3 regions of the Marinomonas sp. CT5 genome follow, and region 1 is predicted to be linked to each of the others. Evidence: predicted binding sites of a transcription regulator. Region 1 holds the regulator's gene; each other region holds the start of a gene.
What was found. The regulator FNR, encoded in region 1, switches genes on or off when oxygen is low (the NO sensors DNR and NnrR bind a similar motif). The targets are predictions, from matches to a motif close to TTGATNTANATCAA.

Region 2: trhP (prephenate-dependent tRNA uridine(34) hydroxylase TrhP) is a predicted target of FNR. The motif match lies at 1,661-1,674, and genes of this name have one in related genera.
Region 3: C0J08_RS20540 (cytochrome ubiquinol oxidase subunit I) is a predicted target of FNR. The motif match lies at 1,784-1,797, and genes of this name have one in related genera.

The regions. Positions count from the first base shown of each region.
Region 1 covers NZ_CP025572.1:2,362,676-2,365,918, forward strand. Annotated here, with positions in the region: gene C0J08_RS11070 (YfaZ family outer membrane protein) at 1-122, shown strand, start outside; gene C0J08_RS11075 (adenine phosphoribosyltransferase) at 176-718, opposite strand; gene fnr (fumarate/nitrate reduction transcriptional regulator Fnr) at 743-1,504, opposite strand; gene hemN (oxygen-independent coproporphyrinogen III oxidase) at 1,525-2,895, opposite strand; gene C0J08_RS11090 (alpha/beta family hydrolase) at 3,063-3,243, shown strand, end outside.
Region 2 covers NZ_CP025572.1:1,382,715-1,385,957, forward strand. Annotated here, with positions in the region: gene C0J08_RS06530 (YfhL family 4Fe-4S dicluster ferredoxin) at 1-183, opposite strand, end outside; gene trhP (prephenate-dependent tRNA uridine(34) hydroxylase TrhP) at 191-1,564, opposite strand; gene C0J08_RS06540 (TonB-dependent siderophore receptor) at 1,759-3,243, opposite strand, start outside.
Region 3 covers NZ_CP025572.1:4,318,736-4,321,978, reverse strand. Annotated here, with positions in the region: gene cydB (cytochrome d ubiquinol oxidase subunit II) at 1-166, opposite strand, end outside; gene C0J08_RS20540 (cytochrome ubiquinol oxidase subunit I) at 163-1,608, opposite strand; gene C0J08_RS20535 (sensor histidine kinase) at 1,942-3,243, shown strand, end outside.

The DNA.
Region 1 (3,243 bases):
ATATGACCATGCGAAATGCTAGGGCGTTTATTAGTTACGGTAAAACGACAGTTATTTATGAAGATGACAGCCGTAAAATAGCCAATAATGGGTTTTCTGTCGGCGCTAGTGTAGATTTCTAATATTTACATGAAAAGATAAAAAGGTGGCTCTTGCCACCTTTTTTAGGTCTATATTAATCCCCTTCGTAAGCACAAAGGCTAAAGACAGAAATATTACTGTCACTCAATTTTTGGCTTCCACCTAAGTCCGGAAGATCAATGATTGCAGCTACTTCTTTTATATTTGCACCTTGTTGAGTAAGTAGCTCAATTGCAGCGAAAAGGGTGCCACCAGTTGCAATCAAATCATCAAATAATAATACTTGGTCGCCAGCTTCAACCGCACCTTCTTGAATTTCTAACTCAGCTTCACCGTATTCCAGGGCATATTTCTGTGAGATTGTTTTGCCGGGAAGCTTGCCTTTTTTACGTACTAAAATTAGTGGTTTTTGCAGTTCGTAAGCCAGTACGGCTGCAATCAAAAAACCACGAGCATCAATACAAGCAATATGAGTAATGTCTGTGCCAATGTAACGATGTACATAGGCATCAACAACCATTCTCATCCCTTTTGGATCGCTGAAAATAGGGGTGATATCTCTGAAGCTAATACCTTTTTTTGGCCAGTCTTCTATTGTTTGTATGAGTGATTTAACGTAAAAATCGTCGTAAAGCATTACAGTATAGCCTCGTTGTATGAATCAAATGTGGGCGATTTTACCACAATCGCTAGCAACCCCAACGAGTTTTTGAATTTCTTCGAAATCAATTATTTCAATTTCTTTGCCATCAACATGGATTAGTTCATTTTTTTGAAAACGAGTGATAACCCTACTAACGGTTTCTACAGCTAAGCCTAAGTAATTACCAATTTCACCACGAGACATTGATAGTCTGAATGAGCTGGCAGAATAACCACGCTTTTTAAAGCGGCTGGATAAATTCAATAGAAAAGAGGCGACTTTCTCATCGGCATTCTTTTTGCCAAGCAATACCATCATTTGCTGATCATCCGATATTTTTCGACTCATTACTTTAAAAATCTGGTGCTTTAGTGATGGAATCTGAGAGGACAACTCTTCTAAGTGACTGAATGGGATTTCACAGACGGTAGTGGTTTCTAAAGCTTTGGCAGAAACAGGGTAGACGCTTGAATCTATACCACTAAGACCGACCAACTCACTAGGGCAATAAAAACCAGTGATTTGCTCCTCTCCAACAGAAGTGATGTTGAAGGTTTTTAGCGTGCCTGAACGAACAGCAAACACAGAGTCAAAAGGCTCTCCTTGTCTGAATAAAAACTCACCTTTCTTAAGTGGTTTTTTGCGCTCGATGATTTGATCTAATCTATTAATGTCTTCGTCAGCCAGTGCAATAGGAAGGCAGAGGGCGCTTAAACTACAGTTTTGGCATTGTGATGTAAGTGTACTGTTAAAACGTGACTGTGTGTGTGTCATTGACATGTTATCTCCCTGATCTCGATCTATATAACTTTTGAGTATTTTATGGCGCCATTGAGATATTTATCAAAAGCCATACAAATACAGCGTATTAATAATCTACCCTTTGGTGTGACTTGAATCGTGGTCTGCACTCCACTACGTTCAATTAATAACATCCCATCTTCCAACATGGGAGTTAGATTTTCCACTTCATTAGAGAAATAGTCAAAGAAATGAATATTAAATTTCTGTTCAATTGCGCTTGTGTTGAGCGCAAACTGCGAAATCAACGTCATTATAACTTGATGACGAATTCTATCATCTAGATCACTAATATATCCTTTCGCTATCGCTAATTGTCCCTTTTCTATGCGGCTTCTATATTCGGATAAGTCAGTATGGTTCTGTATGTAAACACCATTTAAGTCACTAATGGCTGAAACACCAAATGCAATCAGCTCAGTATCTGCATGAGTGGTATAACCTTGGAAATTACGTTGTAGTTGACCTTCTTGCTGAGCGATCACTAAGCTATCGGTTGGTTTTGCGAAGTGGTCCATACCTATGTATTCATAGCCGGCTGCAATCAAGTATTCAATACTCATTTTCAGTAAATCAAGTTTCAAACTTGAAATAGGTAAGCTGTCATCTGTGATGCGCTTTTGCGCGCGAAAACGATCAGGCAAATGAGCATAATTAAACAGCGAAATTCTATCTGGTGATAACTCAACTACTTGTGAAAGCGTTTTTTTAAAGCCTTCTATTGTTTGATACGGAAGCCCATAAATGAGATCAAAGTTAATTGACTTAATACCTAGCTCTCTAGCGTCATCGACTAGATTTCTGACCATGTCTACGGGTTGTATACGGTGAATGGCTTCTTGAACTTTGATGTCAAAATCTTGCACACCAATGCTGATACGGTTTATGCCTTTTTCTGTTAACAACTTAAGTTTAGGCTTGCTGATTTCTCTTGGGTCGATTTCAATGCTGTAGTCTTGGCTACCATCGTTAACTAGATTGAAATGCTGCTCAATAGTATTGAATAAGACTTCAAACAACTCTTCAGTTAAAAAGGTTGGGGTGCCTCCTCCAAAATGCAGTTGAGTTACTTTTCTTGTGTGATCAAGCATAAGACTTCTTAATCGCATTTCTTCACCAAGCAATTCCACATACTCAGTACCTTTTTCATACTGCTTAGTTACTATTTTATTGCAGGCACAGTAGTAGCAAAGATGGGCGCAGAATGGAATATGGAAATACAAGCTAATAGGGGCTTGTGAAGGCGTTAGCATTTTATCAATTAATGCAATTTTACTAATGCCGGAATTAAATTGTGGCGCTGTTGGGTAAGAAGTATAACGAGGCCCAGACAGGTCGTATTTAGCGATAAGTGAGGAGTCCCAGATCATGATGATGCGTTCCTATTAAATTTTCTAATAGTAGTCTACACGTTAGGTCTTGGATGTTTGCTGACACAGATCAAGAATTAGCATACTGCAAAGCAAAAGCGCTTAAGTATTAGTCGCTTCTAACCCTTTATCAAATCTGGTCTAATAGCCGTTTTGAATACAATCTAATGACTTCACTTCCTATATACTTTGCCCATGGTGCTGGTGCTGGCCACCACAATGATTTTTTACAAAAATTATCTAAGGCTATAGTCCAGCAACATTATGTTGTTACTCCTGTTACTTTCTCCTATATGCAACAGCAAGAAGTGTCAGGAAAAAAAAGGCCGCCCCCTAGGTTTAATACGT
Region 2 (3,243 bases), 980 kb from region 1:
GGGTTTAACACAGTCGATCGGGCAGACGGCCACGCAGGTGGGTTGGTCGTAATGACCAACACACTCTGTGCATTTATCTGGATCAATGACATATATCTTGGCGCCCATGGTGATGGCGTCATTAGGACACTCTGGTTCACACATGTCACAGTTGATGCAGCGGTCGTTGATTAATAGTGCCATATCGTCTTTATGCCGTTGTTGCGTTGTTATGAGGTTGGCGTGTGGTTTGTCCTTCCGATAGGTTTCTCATTAGGATCCCCATAGAAGCATCGATACCAGCTGGACATGGGATAGAAACCACATGGCCACTGCCTTTTGCTACGTCGATAGGGCGGCCTTGTTTGTCGTTCAGTTCGCCCAATGGAAAAGTGACATTGCCTTTTGGCGTCATTAATTCCAAAGAATCTCCAACACTAAAGCGGTTTTTTACTTCAATGGTCAGTGAGTTTTCGTGGGTGGCAATGACTTCGCCGACAAACTGCTGCTTATCACTGATGGAGTTGCCTGTTTCATAGTTTTGCAGGTCAACATGACGATGGCGTTGTAAGAAGCCATCTGTGTAACCACGATTGGCTAGGTTGTCTAAGCTGTTCATGAGATTGGCATCAAAAGGGCGACCGGCGACGGCGTCATCAATGGCTTTGCGATAGATTTGCGCTGTTCTGGCACAGTAATAAAAAGACTTGGTACGACCTTCCACTTTTAGAGAATGCACGCCCATTTTTACGAGTCGCTCAACGTGTTGAATGGCGCGTAAATCTTTTGAGTTCATGATGTAAGTGCCATGCTCGTCTTCGAAGGCTGGCATGTATTCATCGGGGCGGCCATGTTCTTGCAGTAAGAAGAGTTGATCGCTTGGCTCCTGAATTTGCACGGCAGAAGTTGGTGCTGTGCTGCTGGCAATGATTTGACCTGTTTCGTCTTCTGTTGCTTCGTGGGCGTTGTATTGCCAACGACAGGCGTTGGTGCAAGCGCCTTGGTTCGGGTCACGCTTGTTCATGTATCCAGACAGCAAACAACGTCCAGAATACGCCATGCATAATGCGCCATGAACAAAGACTTCTAGCTCCATGTCTGGCACTTTTAGACGGATTTCTTCGATCTCATCAAGTGACAGCTCACGAGATAAAATGACACGAGAAATGCCTTGTTGTTGCCAGAATTTCACCGTGGCCCAATTCACTGCGTTGGCTTGAACGGACAGGTGAATTTGTTGATCGGGAAAGGCTTCACGCACCATCATAATAAGCCCTGGATCGGACATAATGAGCGCATCCGGTTTCAGGTCAATCACAGGTGCCAAATCGTTAATGTAGGTTTTTAGCTTTGCATTGTGAGGCGCAATATTGCTAACCACATACAGCTTTTTACCCAGCTCATGTGCTTCATTGATGCCAATGCCCAGCTTTTCTAAGTCAAACTCGTTATTACGTACTCGCAGCGAGTAGCGTGGCTGGCCAGCGTAAACGGCATCTGCTCCGTAGGCGAAGGCATAACGCAGATTTTTTAACGAACCTGCTGGAGAGAGTAATTCTGGCATGAAGGCTTTTTCTTGAGACATGAGATTCACCGATCGATCAAAACGGGCGGAGTTTACCTAGCCAGTGACTCAACTCAAGAGAGGGTAGAGGCGTTTAGATGCTTAAATAATCAGTCTTTGATCTGGGTCAATTTTTGTTTTGTAAAAGTGGTCAGATCCCTTTAATTTTGAATTTCTAATTAAAGAGATCTGACGTCATTATTAGGTTGAGTCTGCTAAAAATCGTAGGAGGCGGATAGGTAAACTCGACGACGCTCGCCAACGAATGAACCAATTTTTTGGGTGAACCCGCTAACCGCGTATTCTTTATCAAACAGGTTTTTGATGTTCAGCTGGAACTTCCAGTCGTCATAGCGAGTTTGCCAAGACAAATCGTAAACCGTGTAGGGTTTGACTGTTTGGCCCTGTCGATTGATTTGCTCACTCACATAGTCCGCACCAAAGGCAATGGAAGAGGTGATGCTTGGGAAGTCATAACGAGTCCACATTCCAAGTTGGTGATGTGGCGTGTTGGCAAATCGATCTCCATTGGCATATTGAATGCCTTTTGTGGATTCTTTTACGCGAGTATCGTTATAAGCGTAGCTTACGTTGGCAACCCAGTGAGGAGTGATATCAGTGAGAATATCCAGCTCGACACCTTGGCTGCGAACTTTACCGACGGCTACAAGCAAGCTTTCATCGTTAAGGTCTGTTTGCAGAATGTTTTCACGAACAATGTGGTACGCGGCAAGATTCACGTTGAGCTTGTTATTAAACCAATAACTTCTTACACCCGCTTCAAATTGCTGACTTTCCTCTGGATCAAACAAGCTGCCATCGGCCGACTTCTGTTGGTCTTCAGCGCCTTGCGGAACAAACCCAGTAGAAAACGATGTGTAAGGCTTCCAGTTGTCATTGATTCGATAGGTCGCACCTAAGCGAGTAGAGTAGCCTGTGTCCTTGTAGTTTGCTTTTGTAATCCCCGTTTTTATCTTGTAGCCATCGTATTTTTCTTCAATCCGATCTATTCGTGCACCAGCGAGTAAATCTAGTTGATCGGTAACTTTCCATTGGTCTTGAATGTATAAGCCAATTTGATCTGTCGTGGTACTTTCATTTGTTTGGGGAACCATATCGTAGGCACTGGTATCGTCTTGCCCATAAACTGGGTTGCTTAGGCTAAGTTCAGCAACACCTTTAGTCGTTTTATCATATAAAAAATCGTTTTTCTGATGGAAATAATCGCTTCCGACTAACACTATGTGATCACCTAATTCAGCGATTAGGTTGCCTACCAAGGTGATACCTTCTCGGGAGCGGACTTGGTCACGAAATTCTCGTTCCACTTTATCGCTGTTGCTGTCGATAAGCTTGCTTATTTCATGGTATTTCTGCGTTTCGGTATTATCGAAATAGCGAACTAAGACATTGCTTTCCAACCATGAATTAATGCTGTGGTCCAAACGTGCCTGAAAGACTTGTGCGTCTAATTCTTGGTAATCAGACTTTTCATTATTGTTCCAAGAAGTATCTGCCAAAAAGTTGCCATCATCATCGGTTGGAATGCCGCGTAGGCGAGCACCGGAAATGTATTGATGAATGTCTGTGTACTGGACATTCAGCGTATTGTTTTCATCGATGTCCCAAGCGTAACCAAGATCGATAATTCGGTTTTCTTCTTCGACATTGTTACGGTAGGAATCTTGACCGTCGGAGTA
Region 3 (3,243 bases), 2.0 Mb from region 1:
TGCCATCCCAAACGTGTGAGATAGAACGCATTAGATGATCACGCTCGCCGTCTTGGTCAAACCAAGGGTAGAGAATGCCAATCCCTAGGTCGAAGCCATCGAGCAACACATACATAAAGATGGCAAAGCCCAATACAAGGAAGTAGAAAAAAGCCAAATCCATCATTTATCTCCTTGTTTGATTGTCGGGTTATTGTGTGTTTGTCCATTCTGCTCTTGAGTTGTCAGAGATTTCACCCAAGCTAAGGCGTAACCCGGTGCTTTCATACCAATAAGTTGCTGTTCTAGCGCTTCCATAGACGGAGGCCCTTTTTTAATCAACTTACGCATGAAGTACAGATAAACACCAATCAGCAGACTGTAAATGATGACAAACATGGTCAAGGTAAAGAGCACGCGTTCTGCGGGCAGTGGCGACACGATCTCGGAGGTTCTAACCAGATTATAGACAATCCAAGGTTGGCGACCGATTTCGACCACATACCAACCCGCCAGTACCGCAATGACGCCCATCGGTGTAAAGAAGGTTACCAAGGAGAGAAACGCTTTGTTCTCATACAAGCGTCCTTTACGACGCAATAGGAGGGCTAGCGCAGCAATGCCCATCATGCCGACACCAATCCCGACCATGACACGGAAAGACCAAAATACTAACGGCACGTTTGGTCTGTCTTCTGGTGGTACGGCTTTCAAACCTTGTACCGCGCCTTCCCAAGAGTGAGTTAGGATCAAGCTGCCTAGGTTTGGAATACCGACTTGATAATCGTTGGATTCGGTCTCCATGTTAGGCATAGCAAATAGCAAGAGCGGAACGTTTTCCTCTTCGGCAGGCCAAATGCCTTCCATCGCCGCCAACTTAGTGGGCTGATGCTCTCTCACGTTTAAGCCATGCATATCGCCAATCCATGCTTGCAACGGTGTTAACACCAAAGCAAACCACATGCACATAGATAAGCCTTTTTTGGCAAAAGGAATGTTTTTCTTTTTCAGCAAGTAATAGGCGCTGATGCCCGCTACCACGAAGGTTGCCGTAATTAATGACGCCATCACCATGTGAGTGAGACGATAAGGCATGGATGGGTTGAAGATGACGGCCATCCAGCTTTCCACTTCAAACTTGCCATCGATGATCTTGTAGCCCGCTGGGGTTTGCATCCAAGAGTTGGCCACTATGATCCAAAACGCTGAAATCCAAGTACCTATCATCACAGTGAGTGTGGAAAAGAAATGCAGCTTGCGACCAACGCGCTGCCAACCAAATAGCATCACGCCAAGGAAGCCGGCTTCCATGAAGAAAGCGGTGAGCACTTCGTAAGCCATCAGCGGCCCAAGTACTGCGCCAGTAATCTCCGAGAATTTGGAGAAGTTGGTGCCAAATTCATAGGACAAAACGATGCCAGACACCACCCCCATACCGAAGGTAATGGCAAAAGGTTTGATCCAGAATTTGGCCAGTTGGAGGTAATAAGGATTGTGTGTTTTTAGCCACATGCCTTCCCAAATGGCGATCAGTGTCGCCAAACCAATGGTGATACTGGGAAAAATAATATGAAAGCTCACCGTAAAGGCGAACTGAATGCGAGATAAAATGGCGACATCGAGATCCATGGCAACTCCCGTTTAAAAATTAATATGGACTTAGGAATTGTTCTTAACGCGTTGAGCACGCATTTGTTGTAACGCCAGAGGCAATAGGGCTAAGCCTACAATGCTAAAAAGCGCGATGATTTCGGTCATTAAAAAGCCAGTATTCATGATGCTTGTCCTGTCATTTGAAAATAGTTTGATTTAAATCAAGGTTGTCTTACCTATAGCAAGGGACAGGCCAACTATTAGTTAAATTTATACCATTGATTTTAAAGGAAAAATTTCTGGCTTTGCGTGAGGTGTAAAAAAGGTTTACGATTTTCTCACTTTTAGATGTAAACGAGGTTTACGATTTTGACACTTTCCCTGATGTTTGAAGCGGCCATGTTGGTGACCAGTGTCTGCGGCGTATTGGTCGCGGTCTGGTTGTTGTGGCGAGCTAGAAAACAAAGTGATCTACAAGCTCTAGCAGGTTTTGCCATTATGATGGCGATTTGGTGTTTTGGGCATGTGGTCTTGTTCCAAGGCTATAAGCAAATAGGCATTCATATCATTTTGGCTAATCCACTGATGCCAACGTTCTTTTTGCATTTTGCCATACGCTTTGTGAACTCGGGGGCTGTTAAAGAGCCGCTGTTAGAACGTTTATATCGGCTTGTGCCTTGGTTTTATTTCACCAGTTTTGCCGTCGTCCTACAAAGCTGGTGGGTTGGTGCAGGGGAGGCTATCAGTACTTTGGATACGCGTTCCTTTTTCATCTTCACCGAGGCGGGGGCATGGAACCTTGCCTACACAGTATTGGTCGGTATCTTGGCGCATGGGGTGTTGTTATTTGGCTGGTATCGTCATTCCGGCAATAAAAAACGCTCGATTTTGGCGATGTTTGGCGTTGGCGCTTGGGGCTTGTTGTTAGCGACCAGTTTTGTGTTTCCTTCCTTTGGCATTAGTTGGTTTCCGTACCCCATGCTCTTGCTGCCAACCTATTTGCTGTTGTTGGTTTATGCGGTAGTTCGCTATCAAATTTTGTCGGTCAATGCCTTTGCCAATCGTGCTTTGCTTTGGGTTGCCATGATGTTGGTGATTCTCTGTGTGATCGCGGTCATCAGCGTGGTGTCTGGTCGTATCGGCTTGCAAGCGCTGGCCAATGTACCCAGTTGGCAGCTCTGGTTGTATTCCTTGCTGATTTTGGTGGTAGCGGCGGTGATTTATCAGCCTTTAAGTCGTTTGGTTTCTCGGCTGATTTATCCCGGCGCGTTATTAAATGAAGCCGTGTTAGATATCTGGTCAACCCAATTGAAAGAGGCTCAGGACTGGGCAGAATTGACCAACGTTGGTGAGCAGTTACTCTCGCGACAAATAAGACAAACTGTTGCCATTCAATTGCAACATGGCGACTTTCCAGTAGAAGAAAAGAATAATGCGTTGGCCATACAAGTGTCTCGGTCTGAGTCAGATTGGCACTTTGTATTAATCGGTTGGGAAGATGCCAGCCCTGGCATGCGTCTTACGGCGGAAGTGTTTGCGTCTTTGTTTACCACCAGTTGTGGTTTGTTGGAAAGATCCTTGGCATTGGCGGTGGCGGAACGAAAACGCATGGATGAACAGCATTTGGTGGAACTGGGCAGTTTGTCTGCGGCCATGGCCCATGAGCTGCGC